Regions from separate parts of the Nonomuraea sp. NPDC049758 genome, predicted to be linked through region 3. Evidence: riboswitches for the same ligand, from Rfam matches in the RefSeq annotation. Region 3 holds a riboswitch; each other region holds the start of a gene.
The links. A riboswitch is a leader RNA that binds a small molecule or an ion and turns the genes downstream of it on or off. The one in region 3 is predicted to bind cyclic di-AMP.
Positions count from the first base shown of each region.

Region 1: it holds a riboswitch for cyclic di-AMP, as region 3 does, so the genes downstream of both, AB0J46_RS17690 (NlpC/P60 family protein) here and AB0J46_RS15935 (C40 family peptidase) in region 3, are expected to answer to the same signal.
Region 2: it holds a riboswitch for cyclic di-AMP, as region 3 does, so the genes downstream of both, AB0J46_RS13190 (C40 family peptidase) here and AB0J46_RS15935 (C40 family peptidase) in region 3, are expected to answer to the same signal.
Region 4: it holds a riboswitch for cyclic di-AMP, as region 3 does, so the genes downstream of both, AB0J46_RS12200 (hypothetical protein) here and AB0J46_RS15935 (C40 family peptidase) in region 3, are expected to answer to the same signal.

Region 1 covers NZ_JBFAMZ010000006.1:162,783-166,473, reverse strand. Annotated here, with positions in the region: gene AB0J46_RS17695 (LuxR C-terminal-related transcriptional regulator) at 35-247, shown strand; gene AB0J46_RS17690 (NlpC/P60 family protein) at 318-1,361, opposite strand; cyclic di-AMP (ydaO/yuaA leader) riboswitch at 1,368-1,519, opposite strand; gene AB0J46_RS17685 (amino-acid N-acetyltransferase) at 1,807-2,376, shown strand; gene AB0J46_RS17680 (RDD family protein) at 2,462-3,691, shown strand, end outside.
Region 2 covers NZ_JBFAMZ010000004.1:363,240-366,930, forward strand. Annotated here, with positions in the region: gene AB0J46_RS13180 (branched-chain amino acid aminotransferase) at 1-391, opposite strand, end outside; gene AB0J46_RS13185 (3-isopropylmalate dehydrogenase) at 592-1,638, opposite strand; cyclic di-AMP (ydaO/yuaA leader) riboswitch at 1,738-1,896, shown strand; gene AB0J46_RS13190 (C40 family peptidase) at 1,927-2,490, shown strand; gene AB0J46_RS13195 (NAD(P)-dependent alcohol dehydrogenase) at 2,474-3,466, opposite strand; gene AB0J46_RS13200 (DUF2306 domain-containing protein) at 3,648-3,691, shown strand, end outside.
Region 3 covers NZ_JBFAMZ010000005.1:348,494-352,184, reverse strand. Annotated here, with positions in the region: gene AB0J46_RS15940 (NlpC/P60 family protein) at 1-927, shown strand; cyclic di-AMP (ydaO/yuaA leader) riboswitch at 1,278-1,441, shown strand; gene AB0J46_RS15935 (C40 family peptidase) at 1,572-2,054, shown strand; gene AB0J46_RS15930 (hypothetical protein) at 2,208-3,041, shown strand; gene AB0J46_RS15925 (M48 family metalloprotease) at 3,053-3,691, shown strand, end outside.
Region 4 covers NZ_JBFAMZ010000004.1:166,731-170,421, forward strand. Annotated here, with positions in the region: gene AB0J46_RS12195 (alpha/beta hydrolase) at 1-793, opposite strand, end outside; partial or broken gene AB0J46_RS12200 (hypothetical protein) at 1,079-1,507, opposite strand; cyclic di-AMP (ydaO/yuaA leader) riboswitch at 1,731-1,865, opposite strand; gene AB0J46_RS12205 (DUF5302 domain-containing protein) at 2,031-2,231, opposite strand; gene AB0J46_RS12210 (MDR family MFS transporter) at 2,279-3,691, opposite strand, start outside.

The DNA.
Region 1 (3,691 bases), on a different contig from region 3:
GGTCCGAGTTCTGCTGTTGGGGGGAGGGCTCCCGGTGGATGTGCTCACAGAAGGCGTTGAGCTGAGCCACGCGGATTTGGCGTTACTGGCCGAGCTGGCCAGGGGAGTGACCGTCGATCGGGTAGGCAGGCGGCTGGACATCAGCGGACGGACCGTACGGCGCAGGCTGAGGGGCATCTGCGACCGCATCGGCGTGGCCACGGCGATCGAGGCCGTGGCATGGGCGGCGCGCCGCCAGCTCATCTAGCGGCGCTCATCTGGCGGCGCTCATCATCTAGTGACGCTGGGCGAAGTGACGCTGGGCGAACCGGCGCGGGTCAGTCCGCGATGCGCACGCCGCCGGCGAACGGCCGCCCGCCGATCGGGGCGACCCGCACGACGTCACCCGTCCGTGGGGCGTGGACCATCATGCCGCCGCCGATGTAGATGCCGACGTGGTGCAGGTCGCTGTAGAAGAACACCAGGTCGCCGGGGCGCAGCTGGTCGCGGCTGACGTGCGTGCCGGCCGTCCACTGGTCGCCGGTGTAGTGGGGGAGCGAGATGCCCACACGCTGGTAGGCGGCCATCACCAGACCGGAGCAGTCGTAGGAGCGGGGCCCTTCCGCGCCCCACACGTACGGCTTGAGCTGCTGGGTGAGGGCCCACTTGACGGCCTGGGCGGCCTTGCCGTCGCCGATGACCGGCAGGTTGACGCGCACGGCCCGGGTGCCGGGACGGCCCGCCTCGCCGACGGCCCGCCGGTAGAGGTTGCTCTCGACCTTGGTGACCAGCTTGGTGATCTTCGAGCGCTTGCTCTCCAGATCGGTGACGATCTTCTGAACCTCGGCGATGCGGGTCTTGGCGCCGGCCCTGGCCCGCTCGGCGGCCTCCATGGCCCTGGCGAGCTGGTTGACCTCCTCGCCCTGCTGCTGTTCGAGCGCGTACGTGGTCGCGGCCCGGTCGAGGAAGGTCTCGGGGTCGCCGGACTGGGCGAAGGCCAGGGCCTTGTCCAGGCCGCCGGTGATGTAGGCGTTCTGGGCGAGCAGCGAGGCCCTGGCGCGCTTGGCGGCCAGGTCGGACTCGCTGGTGGCCAGGATCTTCTGGGCGGAGTCGTTGGCCTTCTGGGCCGCCTTCAGCCGTTCGCGCTGCTCGTTGTACTGCTCGGCCAGCGTCTCGATCTCTTCGTGCAGCTTCTCCACCTGGTCGGAGAGCTCGGAGAGCGACGGCTTCGGGTCGGCGGCGGCGGAACCGACGGGGACGGTGAACAGCATCGCGGCGACGGTGACGCCGATGACGCCGAGGCGGCGTGCGCGCCTGGCCTGCTCCTGGGGGCGGGCGTGCCTGCCCCCGGACTTCCCCGAGCGGTCGAACGTCCGCTTCACCAACCGAGCTCCTCTCATCGACGCCGGCCGGGTTAGCTGACGGGTTCGGGCCGGAGCAGCCCTACCGAGATGGTCGGATTCACCCCAAGTGGTGGCGCCAGGTGCTCGCCGCCGTTGGTTCCCCGGCTTCCCTTGCGGGAATTGGGCGTGTCTTTCCGCGCGCATTACGCGGAGAACATCGTCGCTGGACACTAATGCACTCCGGGTTCACGCTCAACCGGAACTGCCGAGTCTGTAGAGGTTTCACAACTGAAGGGTCACAAGGTGATCTCGTGGGTAGCCGTACGGAAGCGGGCTTCTGCACCTTTTGTCCAGCATTCGGGGTGCTGAGGTCTGGAGGAAAGCTCCAAGTCGGCCCGTGTTCACCTGACCACGGGATGTGATGAGATGCCCGAGACGTGGGATTTAGGGCCGAGCCGTAATGAGATCTGTACCCTGGAGAGCCATGGAGCAGGTGGCCGAAGTGGCAGTCCCCGAGACCGCGGTCGTGGTCAGGCGTGCGCGCACGCCCGACGTGCGTGCGATCAGGCGTCTCGTGGACACCTACGCGGGCGCGGGGCCGCGGCTCCTGGAGAAGGCCACGGTCACGCTGTACGAGGACGTCCAGGAGTTCTGGGTGGCCGAGCGGGGCGGGGAGGTCGTCGGCTGCGGCGCGCTCCACGTGCTCTGGGAGGACCTCGCCGAGGTCCGTACGGTGGCCGTCGATCCCGCGTGCCGGGGGCTGGGGGTCGGGCGGCGGATCGTCTCGGCACTCGTCCGGCAGGCGAAGGATCTGGGGCTGCGGCGTGTATTCTGTCTGACTTTTGAGGTCGACTTCTTCGCGAGGCACGGTTTCCGCCCCATCCAGGGCACGCCGGTCTCACCCGAGGTCTACGCCGAGTTGCTGGCCTCGTACGACGAGGGTGTGGCGGAGTTCCTTGATCTGGAACACGTCAAACCGAACACCCTTGGCAACACCCGCATGCTGCTGCATCTGACATCGGGTGACGCGGACCTTGACCACTTGGAAAGGTGATTGTTGATACCTATGTCGATACGTTGGGCAGCACAGGCATGTGTCCTGACACGTGCCACATGCGCACTCGAAGCGAGGTGACACGGTGAGCACCGGACAGCCGCCGTACCCACAGGACGATTCCGGCGAGAACCCCGAGTACGGTCAGCACCACGGCCGTCGGCCCGGCGAGCCCGACCCGGACGTGACTGTGGTCGGCTACCGGGCGGACGATGCCTTCGGCCAGCCCCCATACGGTCAGCAGCAGCAACAGGGCTATGGCCAGCAACAGCAGTACGGCCAGCAACAGCAGCAGTACGGCCAGCAGCAGGGCTACGGCCAGCAGCCGCAGTCCTCGGGCCAGCAGTACACGCAGCCCGGCTACGGCCAGGAGGCCCAGTACGGCCAGCAGGCCGCCCCGGGTCAGCAGGGCTACGGCCAGCAGCAGGGCTACGGTCAGCAGCCGCAGTCCTCGGGCCAGCAGTACACGCAGCCCGGCTACGGCCAGGAGGCCCAGTACGGCCAGCAGGCCGCCCCGGGTCAGCAGGGTTACGGTCAGCAGCCGCAGTCCTCCGGCCAGCAGTACACGCAGCCCGGCTACGGCCAGGAGGCCCAGTACGGCCAGCAGGGTTACGGCCAGCAGCCCGCCTCGGGCCAGCAGTACGCCCAGCCCGGCTACGGCCAGCAGGCCGCCTCGGGTCAGCAGGGTTACGGCCAGGAGGCCCAGTACGGCCAGCAGGCCGCCCCGGGCCAGCAGGGCTACGGTCAGCAGCCGCAGTACGGCCAGCAACCGCAGTCGCTACCCGACTACGGCCAGCAGCAGGGCTACGGCCAGGAGGCCCAGTACGGCCAGCAGGCCGCCTCGGGCCAGCAGGGCTACGGCCAGCAGCCGCAGTCCTCGGGCCAGCAGTACGCCCAGCCCGGCTACGGTCAGCAGGCCGCCTCCGGGCAGCAGGGTTACGGCCAGGAGGCCCAGTACGGCCAGCAGGGCTACGGCCAGCAGTCGCAACCCGACTACGGCCAGCAGCAGGGCTACGGCCAGGAAGCCCAGTACGGCCAGCAGGGCGGCTACGCCCAGCAGCAGTACGGCGACCAGCAACAGGGTTACGGCCAGCAGTACGGCGACCAGCAGCAGTACGGCCAGGCCTACGGCCAGCAGCAGCAGTCGCAGCCCTACGGCCAGCCCGGCTACGGCCAGCCCTACGGTCAGCCCGTCGGCGTACAGCCTCCGGGCGCTCCGGCCCCCCTGGCGGAGTGGTGGCAGCGTCTGGTCGCGAGGATCATCGACGGCGTCATCCTCGGCGTCGTGAACTTCGTGGTCAGCCTCATCCTGGGC
Region 2 (3,691 bases), on a different contig from region 3:
CGGCCGAGACCAGCAGCTCCAGCGACTCCACGAACGCGTCCTCCGGCAGTTCGGGCATGGCCATGCGCTCGGCCGAGCGGTTGAAGCGGGCGGCGTTCGCGTACGGCCGGAAGGTCGCGATCGAGCCGGAGATCTGCCGGTAGGCCTTCAGGCCCTCGAACAGCTCCTGCGCATAGTGGAAGACCGAGGTCGCGGGGTCGAGCGAGAGCGGCCCGTACGGCATGAGCCGGGCGTCGTGCCAGCCCTCGCCGTCGGTGTAGTCGATCGAGATCATGTGGTCGGTGAAGACCTGCCCGAACCCGGGGTTCGCCAGTACCTGCTCCCGCTCGGCCGCGGTGCGAGCGTGGTCGGAATGCTGCACGTCGAAGCTGAGCTTCTGAGCGATGGTCATGACGAAGGTCCTTCTCTCTACGAATCTGCGACTTCGAAAGCTGATTCTGTTAGCTACTGCCCGCGAGCAGTATTCGTACTTCCTAGTGTCTCGCGATTTGGGATGGCAAGAGGCAGTTGGGGTGGTTAGATCCGGCGAACGCGAAAAAGCGCCTGGCAGTCCGCGTTCGGACCGCCAGGCGCGTGCGGGGCTAGGCGGTCCTAGCCGGCTACTCGCGCGGCGATGTCGTCGCCGATCTCGCTGGTCGAGCGGCCGGCGCGGCCGGTCACCCGCTCGGCGATGTCGGCGGCCACGGCCTGCTCGACCTTGGCGGCCTCGGCGTGCAGGCCGAGGTGGTCGAGGAGCATGCCCACGGACAGGATGGTGGCGGTCGGGTCGGCCTTGCCCTGACCGGCGATGTCGGGGGCGCTGCCGTGCACCGGCTCGAACATGCTCGGCGAGGTGCGCTCGGGGTTGATGTTGCCGCTGGCCGCCAGGCCGATGCCGCCGGCGATCGCGGCGCCGAGGTCGGTGATGATGTCGCCGAACAGGTTGTCGGTGACGATCACGTCGAAGCGCTCGGGCTGGGTGACGAAGAACATCGAGGCCGCGTCGATGTGGCTGTAGTCGGTGGTGACGTCGGGGAACTCCGCGGCCACGCGGTTGACCGTGCGCTGCCAGAGGTCGCCGGCGAAGGTGAGCACGTTCGTCTTGTGGACGAGCGTGAGCTTCTTGCGGGGCCGCGACTGAGCCTTCTGGAAGGCGTACCGCACGACGCGCTCGACGCCGTGGGCGGTGTTCAGCGACTCCTGGGTGGCGATCTCGTGCGGCGTGCCGCGGCGCATGACGCCGCCGGTGCCCGCGTAGAGGCCCTCGGTGCCCTCGCGGACGACGACCATGTCGATGTGCTCGGCGGTGGCGCCGGCCAGCGCGGTCTCGACGCCGGGGAACAGCTTGACCGGCCGCAGGTTGACGTAGTGGTCGAACTCGAACCGGAGCTTGAGCAGCAGGTCGCGCTCCAGGATGCCGGGCGGCACGCTGGGGTCGCCCACGGCGCCGAGCAGGATCGCGTCGTAGCCGCGCAGCTCTTCGAGCACCGCGTCGGGCAGGGTCTCGCCCGTGCGGTGGTAGCGGGCTGCGCCCAGGTCGTAGTGGGTGGGCTCGATCTTCGTGCCCACGGCCTCCAGGACCTTGAGCCCTTCGGCTACGACCTCGGCGCCGATGCCATCCCCGGGGATGACGGCCAGGCGGATGTTACGCGACTCCATGGGCGGTACCTTACCGGCTCGTCTCGGCTGACGAACACATCATCTCAACAACCGGACAATCCGTTTTGGGGGGATTGCGACCTTTTGACCGTTTCGTTAGAGTCCGTCGAGCCTAATCCACGCAGCCGCTGCGTGGAGCCGGGGACCCACCTTTCCCCCCGGGGCGAATCGGCTGCGCCTCCCCCCGAGGAGCCGCCGTAGGGCTACTTCCAGGCCCGAGCCCGTCAGCTAACCCGGTCGGCCACGTGGAAGGACAGTCCCCTGTCTAGCATCGCCATCCTTGTGGCGGTGGCAGCGGGCGCCGCAGGTCTCGTGCCTGCCGCTCCCGCGGCTCCCGCCGCTCCGGCCGCCCCCACCCCCTCCATCACCCTCACCGGCCCCCAGGTGAAACAGGTCCAGGAACGGCACGTGCCGAAACCGGCCTGGAAGGTCGCCCTCGAATACGCCATGGACAAGCGCGGCACCCCGTACGTGTGGGGCGGCGCCAGCGAACGGGGCTACGACTGCTCGGGCCTCATGCTCCGGGCCTACGAGGACGCCGGCATCGAGCTCCCCAGAACCGCCGCGGAGCAGTACGGCGCCTTCTCCAGGAAGATCGCCTGGAAGGACCTCAAGCCAGGCGACCTGGTGTTCTTCAGCGGCCTCGGCCACGTCGGAATGATCTCCAAGCCCGGCTACATGGTCCACTCCCCCCACACCGGCGACGTGGTGAAGGAGGAACGCCTGTCGCAGTGGCGCAGGCAGGCCTTCGTCGGCGCGGTACGCCCCGACCCCAAGGGCGTCAAGCGCTGGGCCGACTACAAGCAGCTCCAGAAGGCCCCCGCCCCCGCCATGCTCACCGCGACCCTGTGACGACGACCTTCCCCGGGGCGTGCCCCTCCTCCTGGTAGCGGACGGCCGCCGGGAGCTCGCCGAAGGGGAAGGTCCTGTCGATGACCGGGGTGACCGCGCCCCGCTCGATCAGCCCGGTCAGCATCAGCAGGTTCGCCCTGTTGCTCCCGCAGCGGACGACGTCCGCCCTGACGATCCGCTGCGGGACGAAGGGCCCCGACGCGAGCGCGGCGAACATGTGGCCGGCCGGCTGCACCCAGCGGCCGGCCGGCCCGCCGACCAGCACGTACGTGCCCTGCCTGGTCAGCACGCGGCGGCAGTCCGCTACCCGGCGGCCGCCCGCCACGTCGAGCAGCAGGTCGAAGCGCCGGCCCGAGGCCGCGAAGTCCTCCTTGGTGTGGTCGATGACGTCGTCCGCGCCGAGCGAGCGGACCAGGTCCGCGTTCCGCCCGCTGCACACGCCCGTGACGTGCGCCCCCAGCGCCTTGGCGAGCTGCACGGCGAACGTGCCCACGCCGCCGGACGCGCCGTTGACCAGCACCTTCTGGCCCGGCTGGAGGCGTCCCTCGTCACGCAGCGCGATCAGCGCGGTGTTGGCCGCCATCGGCACCGCCGCCGCCTGCTCGAACGACAGGCCCGCCGGTTTGGGCGCCACCTCGCCCTGCCGCAGGCAGACGTACTCGCCGAAGCCGCCCCCCAGCGACATCGCGTACACCTCGTCGCCGGGACGGAACAGCGTGACGTCCTTGCCGGCCGCCTCGACCTCCCCCGCCACGTCGGCCCCGAGGACGGCGATGCGCGGCCGTCGCAGCCCGACCCCGCCGCCCATGACCCGGGCCAGGTACGGCTCCCCCCGCATGAAGTGCCAGTCGTAGGGCTGCACGGACGTGGCCCGCACCCGGACCAGCACCTCGTCGTCGCGCGGCACGGGCCGCTCCACGTCGGTCAGGACGAGTTGGTCGGGCGAGCCGAACGAGCGCAGGACGTACGCCTTCATCGTTTTCTCCCTCGTGCCGCTGATGTGCCGCCAGTGTGGGCGTGACCTGCGCGGACGCTCAACGGTCGAAAGGCGACGGCTCGATGGCCGAAAGTACGACCGCCCGCCCGCCGATGGTGCGAATCAGGACCGGCCGTCCGCGCGATGACCGGGCACGGGCGCGGACGGCACGCTCTCGGGCATGAGATGGATCGCACCCGCCGGGCTGCTCGCGCTCAGCGTCGT
Region 3 (3,691 bases):
ATGACGGTCCCGATGGGTGCGGCGCTCGCTGATCCCAAGCCCACCCTCAAACAGGCCAAGGCCAAGCTGGAGAAGCTGAACGACAAGGCCGACAAGGTCGTCGACCGGTACAACACGGCGACCGAGAACTACAAGAAGGCCAAGAACGCCTACACCAGCCTCAACGACCGTTACAAGCAGAAGCTGCAGACGGTCGCCGACCTCCGCGCCGAGATCATCAGGGTGGCGGTGGACTCCTACAAGCTGGGCGGGGACGTCACCTCCCTGCCCGGCATGGTCGGCGTCGAGGACCCCGAGAACCTGCTGGCCGGGCTGGCGATGGCCGGGCAGCTCTCGCGCGAGCGGCTGGAGAAGCTGGCCGCGTTCGACCGCGAGAACAAGGGGCTCAAGGCCGAGCGCGACAACGCCGAGACCGCGCTGGCCGACGCCGACAAGGAGCGGGACGCCGTCCAGCGGGAGCGGGCCGAGGTGCTGAAGCTGGTCGGCCAGCAGAAGAAGCTCCTGGACAAGCTGGGGGCCTACAACCCGGGCAACCCCAACAGCACCGGCATCAAGTACACCGGTCCCGCCTCGGGCAATGCGGCCGCCGTCCTGAACTTCGCCTTCGCCCAGGTGGGCAAGCCGTACATCTACGGGGGCACGGGCCCGCGCGGCTACGACTGCTCAGGGCTGACCCAGGCCGCCTGGCGCGCCGCCGGCGTCTCACTGCCGCGGACGACGTGGCAGCAGTGGGCCTGGGGCGCGAGCCGGAAGGTGGACCTCAAGGACCTCCAGCCGGGTGACCTCATCTTCAGCGAGGGGCTCGGGCACGTCAGCATCTACGCGGGGGGCGGCAAGATCGTCCATGCGCCGCAGACGGGCGACGTCGTCAAGGTCGTCCGCCTCGCCGACTACCGCCGCCCGCTCGTCGGAGCCGTCCGCCCCTGACTCGGCCCCCGCCCGAATCGCGGGCGGTTTCGGCGTGCCCATGATCGCTGGGGCGAACGGGACAAACGGGGCGAAAGTGCCCTGACAACCGCGTGTGCCGGGAAGTGTGAGAAGGGTCACAAAGCGGTAACGGAACCCTCTGGTCGAGCAGGGGTTTCACCCTTTACTTACACCTTTATCTGATCTTTACAGGCCGTGTCTCCCTTTGCCAAATCTTGACCCCTCGGCGTAGTTTCTGGCGTCGCGGTCAGCAAGCCATGCGCACCGCGAACCGACATCGGAACCCCCGATGCGGACCAGATGAAAATCCAGCGGTCGCCGCCGATATCCCCGTTAAGGCACATCCATCGGGCGGCGACCTGCCGAGTCCGTGCAGCCAGGAGGCACGGAGCCGGGGACCCAAAGATCCCGTAATCCCCCGGGATCAGGGGTGAATCGGCGCGTCATCGCGCCGTAGGGCGACTTCCAGGCCCGAATCCGTCAGCTAACCCGGTAGGCGTTCGTGGAAGACACAAGGAGAAATCCTGTCTACCTCCCTGCATAACCCCCGTCTGTCCCGTCTTGCCCTGAGGGGCGTCGCACTCACGATGACCGTGACGGCCGGAGGTGCGGTTCTCCATGCCGTGCCGGCCGGGGCGCAGACGGTGAGCGAATCGGCCGCCAGGCTCACCGCGGTGTCCAGCACCGCCAAGGCGGCCACTGCGAAGTCGGCCAGGTCGGCGAAGACCGCCAGGTCTGCCAAGTCGGCGAAGGCCGCGCGGCAGGCGTCGAAGGCCCGCAGGGCCGTCGCCGTCGCCAAGCATCAGGTCGGCGACCCGTACCGGTACGGGGCCACGGGCCCTGGTGCGTTCGACTGCTCCGGACTCGTCCAGTACGCCTGGAAGAAGGCCGGAGTACGACTCCCGCGCGTGACGAACAGCCAGTTCGCCCGCATCAAGCGCAAGGTCTCCTGGCGCAATCTCAAGCCGGGCGACCTGATGTTCTTCAACGGGCTGGGCCACGTCGGCATGTACGTCGGCCACGGCAAGATGGTCCATTCGCCGCGGACCGGCGAACGGGTGCGCATCGACAAACTGGGCGGATGGCGGAAGTCGTCGTTCGTCGGCGCGGTGCGTCCCGGCGCGTGACAACGGGCCCCGCCCGGACCCTCCCCGGTCCGGGCCGGGGCCTGTCGCATGCCCGGCCCCGAGCAGGGCCCGATCCGGCCAAGGGCCCGGCTCTGTGGAGGGTCCGGCCTCGGGAAGGGGCCGGGAGGGGCGTGGGCCTACTAGCATCGGGCCGTGTCCTCGCAGGTGCGTCCGTCCCTTCGCGGTCCGCGTCTGCTCCTTCCGGTCCTGCTGCTGTCGACGGCGGTGCTCGTGGTGGCCGACGCGCCGCCCGCCGTCGTCCTGCCCGCCGGGGCGCGCGGGTTGTGGAGCGACGGCGGTCAGGTGGCCCGCGGCGCGCGGTCCGTGGTCGTGGGGCACCGCGCAGAGCCCGGCGTGCTCGCCGATCTGGCCCGCCGCGCGGACCTCGCCGGACGGCGGGTGTCCGCGATGCTCGGCCGGCCGGTGCGCGCGCTGGTCATCGTGCCGGACTCCGACGCCGAGGCGGCCGGGCTGGCCGGCACGGGCCCGCTGGACGGGCTGGCCGCGGTGGCCGACGGCGCCAGGGTGATCGTCGTGCCCGGCTCCTTCGCCCGGCTCACCCCCACGGGACGCGACGTCGTCCTCACCCATGAGCTCACCCACGTCGCCGCGGGCACCGACCGGCTGCCCGTCTGGCTCTACGAGGGGTTCGCCGACTACGTGGCCTACCGCGACGCCGGGCTCCCCGTCGGGACGGCCGCCGCCGAACTCGCCGCCGACGTACGGGCCGGCCGGCTGCCGAGCGAGTTGCCCGGACCTGCGGCTTTCGCCCCCACGGCGGCCGATCCCGGACGGCTCGCGCGGGCGTACCAGGAGGCCTGGATGGCGTGTCGCTTCCTCGCAGACCGGTTCGGTGACGGGACCCTGGTACGGCTCTACCGTGATGCCCGCGTGGCCGGCGTCGATCAGGCGCTCGCCTCTGTGGGGCTCACCGCCGAGACCCTGGCGGCACGGTGGCGCGAGTACGTACGAGAGCAGCTCGCGTGAAGGGGAGGCAGATGAGCGAGCGGAACGACCAGCCCCGGGAAGGGGACGAGCCCGCCGGAGCGGTCGCCGGAGGGGCCGACGAGCCCGGCACGGCGGTCGCGGCGGCGCACGGCGGCGGTGTGGCCATCAGGGACGACGGCGGGGACCGGCCCGGCGACGGTGCACCGCCGGAGCCGTCCGGCACCAACGAGCCCCCCGAGTCCCCGGGCCACCCCGACGACCCCGACTATCCGGACGCCCGCCCCGACGCGGACGCCGACCCCGACACCGAGGACCCCCGTCACCCCCGACCCCCCACCCCCGACGACCGCCCCCACGCGACCCGCGCCGACGCCCGGCCCCCCGCGCAGGCAGCCGAGGGCCCGGACGCCCCCAGCAAGAGCCCCGAAGACCCCGACGAGCACCCGGACCGCCCCGGAAAGGGCGGCAAAGGCGGAGACGAGGGCAAAGGCAAGGGCAAGGGTCGCGGCAAGGGCGCGGGCGATCCCACCACCCCCCTCGCCGAAGGCGTCGAGGCCCGTCCAGGAACCGGCAAGCTGACGGGAACGGCGGAGCACCTGATCGCCCGCGAACGGCGACGCGCGGAGTCCCGCTCCAGGCGCGCCGCCGGCGCCGCCCTGGCCCTGGTCGGCGGCGTGATCCTGGCCGTG
Region 4 (3,691 bases), on a different contig from region 3:
GGGGCAGGTCGTGGCCCATGCCGGGGTAGGTGACCAGGCGGGCGTCCGGGATGGCGGCGGCCGTGGCCCGCCCGCCGGCGAGCGGCACGAGCTGGTCGTCCTCGCCGTGGATGACCAGCGCGGGCACCTTCAGCCCGCCCAGCGCGGACGTGCGGTCGCCGGAGGCCATGATGGCGGCGAGCTGGCGGGCCGTGCCGGCCGGGTCGTGGCAGCGGTCGAAGGCGAGCCCGGCCAGCCTGGTGACGCGTTCGCGGTCCAGCTCCCAGCCGGGGGACCCGAGCACGGCCCAGGTCGTCAGCGCGCCGGCGACGACCCCCTCGCGGTCGGTCGCGGGCTTGGCGAGGAGCACCGCGGCGGCCGCCTCGGTCGGCGGGGCCGCCTGCGGGCCGGGCGTGGACATGATCGAGGTCAGGCTCAGCACGCGGGCGGGGTGCCGGACGGCCAGCGCCTGGGCGATCATCCCGCCCATCGAGGCGCCGACGACGTGCGCGGCGGGCAGGCCCAGGACGTCCATGAGCCCGGCGCTGTCGTCGGCCAGGTCGTCCAGCACGTACGGCGAGGGCGCGCCCCATGCGGGCACGCCCTCGTCGTGGAGATGCGTGGACAGGCCCGCGTCGCGGTTGTCGAACCTGACGACGTGGTGGCCCTGCTCGGCCAGGAGTTCGCAGAACTCGTCGTCCCAGTGGATGAGCTGGGCGCCGAGTCCCATGATGAGCAGCAGGGGCCTGCCCGCGGGTGAGCCGAAGCTCTCGTAGGCGATCTCGATGCCGTTGGCGGCTGCGCGCTGGATCACAGCGACCAGAATGTCATTCTGGTCGCGAGGCGTAAAGAGCGGTCTGTCCGGAGATCAGTCGTTGAGCAGCTTGCGCAGGCGCTCGCCGCCGAGCACCACGCCGCCGCCGGCCAGCACGAGCACGCCGGCCATGACGGTGCCGCCCATCGCGACGGTCTTCCCGACCTGGCCGCCGGCGGAACCGGCCGCGTCCTCGGCGGGCTTGTCGGCCAGCACCTTGGGGGGCTCGGCCGGGTTGGCGTCGAACCTGCCCCACGCGCCGGTGGAGAAGGCCACGGGGTAGTTCTTCTTGCCCTTGCCGTCGCCCCACTTGGTGATGACGTAGTCGATCTTGATGTGGCCCTGGCCGCCGTTGCCGTCCACGCCGAGCGTGTCGGGGTTGAAGGTGCCGCCGGTCAGCTCGGCGAAGGTCTTGGCGTCGAGGTCGAGCATGACGCCACGGCTGGAGGGCTCGCCGGGGCCGCGGTCGCCCACGAAGAACGGCATCTTCTTGCCGTTGTAGGTCACGTAACCCTCGGTCATGAGGGGCCAGCTCGGGCTGGCGGCCAGGCCCTTCTGCATGGGCTTGCCGCTGGCGGGGAGGCCGGTGTCGCCGGCCCGGCCGGAGGAGTCGTCCCAGAAGTAGGAGGCCTTCGTGGAACCCTTGAGCAGGATCTTCTGGTCGTCGCCGGTGTCGGCGTGGGCGCCGGTGGCGGAGATCGTCAGCGCGCCCATGGCGGACACGGACAGCAGGGCGAGAGAGCGCAGGCCAAATCGAGACATGAAGCAGTGAAGTCCTTCGCGAGGGGACAGGGGGAACGCGCGTGACTACGGTGCGTAACCGGGCAGAGCGCCGAAAAGGTGGTTACGCGGCGCGTGGGGGAAGTCAGGGAAGAGACCGCTCAGCAGGCGGTCGTCACTACACTGTCCGGGGGTACGACGAGGTGGTACATGCGTGAAGTCCTCTCCATCTCGCCTACCGGGTTAGCTGACGGGTTCGGGCGTGGAGATGCCCTACCGGCACATGGCCGGATTCACCCCAATGAGATGGGTCCCCGGTTCCCGACAAGTCGGGATTCGGCGCCAGCTGTCGTCCCTCTCCTGGTAGGGACTACGCCACCAGCTGGTAATTGGTTAAGACGGTACCCAGAGATTCGGACAAATACAAACGAATCGTCATGAACCGGGTAAAGATCTACCTATCGAGGTAAAGAGAAAGGGGGCACGGCATGCCGTACCCCCTGCTAAATCGGACCTTTCAGCCGCCGCTCTTGCGCCTGAAGGATCTTTTACTCGCTGCCGGACCGTGCGCCCCGTGGATCTTCGACGGGTCCACGCCCCTGCCACCCGCGGCCGAGTCGGCCTGCTGCCCGCGCTTGCGTTCCAACGCCTCGCGGAACTTGCGCTTCATCTCGTCCTCGGGAGTCTCGCTGACTTCCGGCTCCGGTGTTTCCGCCATGAGGACCTCCTGGTTCTGGGGACATCCACAGCTTCGCACGACGTCGCTTACGACGCGAAACCGGCCTCCACTCTGCTTTCCGCCGCGGGCGGCTGCTCCAGCCGCCTGCCGGGCATCATGACCAGCGCGACCAGGGCGATCACCGCGCCCGCCACGCCCAGCGACGGGATGACCACGGCCGCCGCCGAGGCGTGCGCGGCCGCGAGCCCGTGGACCGGCGCGTCCGTGGTGATGACCGACGTGTACGCGGTGCCGGCCAGCGCCAGCGCCACCGAGCCGCCGATCTGCCGGAAGAAGGTGAGGTTGGCCGAGGCCGTGCCGATGTACCGCGGCGCGACGGCCTGCTGCACGGCCACGGTCAGCCCCGACAACATCGGCCCCATGCCGAGCCCGAGCAGCGCCATCCACCCGGCCAGCAGCAGGCCGTCGGTGCGCACGGTGAGGTTCAGGCAGAGCAGGCTGCCGGCCACCAGCAGGAACGGCGCCCCGACCAGCCACGGCTTGTACGTGCGCGTCCTGGACATCAGCGTGCCCATGAGCGCGCTGCCCGCCACCATCGCCAGCGTCATCGGGTAGATCCTCAGCCCGGACTCGGTGGCGCTGACGCCCAGCGCCTGCTGGAAGTAGCGCGGCAGGAACACCACGCCGGCGTACATGCAGAAGGCGGTGAAGAAGGAGGTCGCGTTGACCAGCGTGTACGTGCGGTCCCGGAACAGGTGCATCGGCATGACCGGGTTCGCCGCCCGCAGCTCGACCAGCACGAACGCGGCCAGCAGGACCAGCCCCAGCAGGATCGGCCCGGCCACGGGCGGGGAGGTCCAGGAGTTGCCGTCCAGGCCCTTCTCGGTCAGGCCGAGCAGCAGGGCGCTGATGGCCACGCCGAACACCGCGATGCCCGCGTAGTCCGGCCGGCCCCCGCCGCCGGTGCCCGGACGGAACGGCAGCCGCAGCACCACGATCGCGATCAGCACGATCCCGAGCGGCACGTTCACGTAGAAGGCCCACCGCCAGCTCGCGTGGTCGGTGAACAACCCGCCCAGGAAGGGCCCGGCCAGGTACGTCAACGCCATCACGCCGCCGAGTGCGCCCTGCACGCGGGCGCCGTTGCGTCCGGGCGGGAACATCTCCATCACCAGGGCCAGCGACAGCGGCAACAACGCGCCCGCGCCCAGTCCCTGCACGGCGCGGAAGGCGATGAGCTGGGTCATGTCCTGGGCGAGCCCGCACAACGCCGATCCGACGACGAACACCGACATGCCGATGAGCAGCAGCGGCTTCCTGCCGTGCTGGTCGGAGAGCCGGCCGTACAGCGGCACGGTCACGGTGGAGGTGAGCAGATAGGCCGTGACCACCCAGGTGTAGAGCCGGGTGCCGCCCAGCTCGCCGGTGATGCGGGGCAGCGCGGTGCCGACGATCGTCTGGTCGAGCATCGCCAGGAACATCCCGCCGAGCACCGCCAG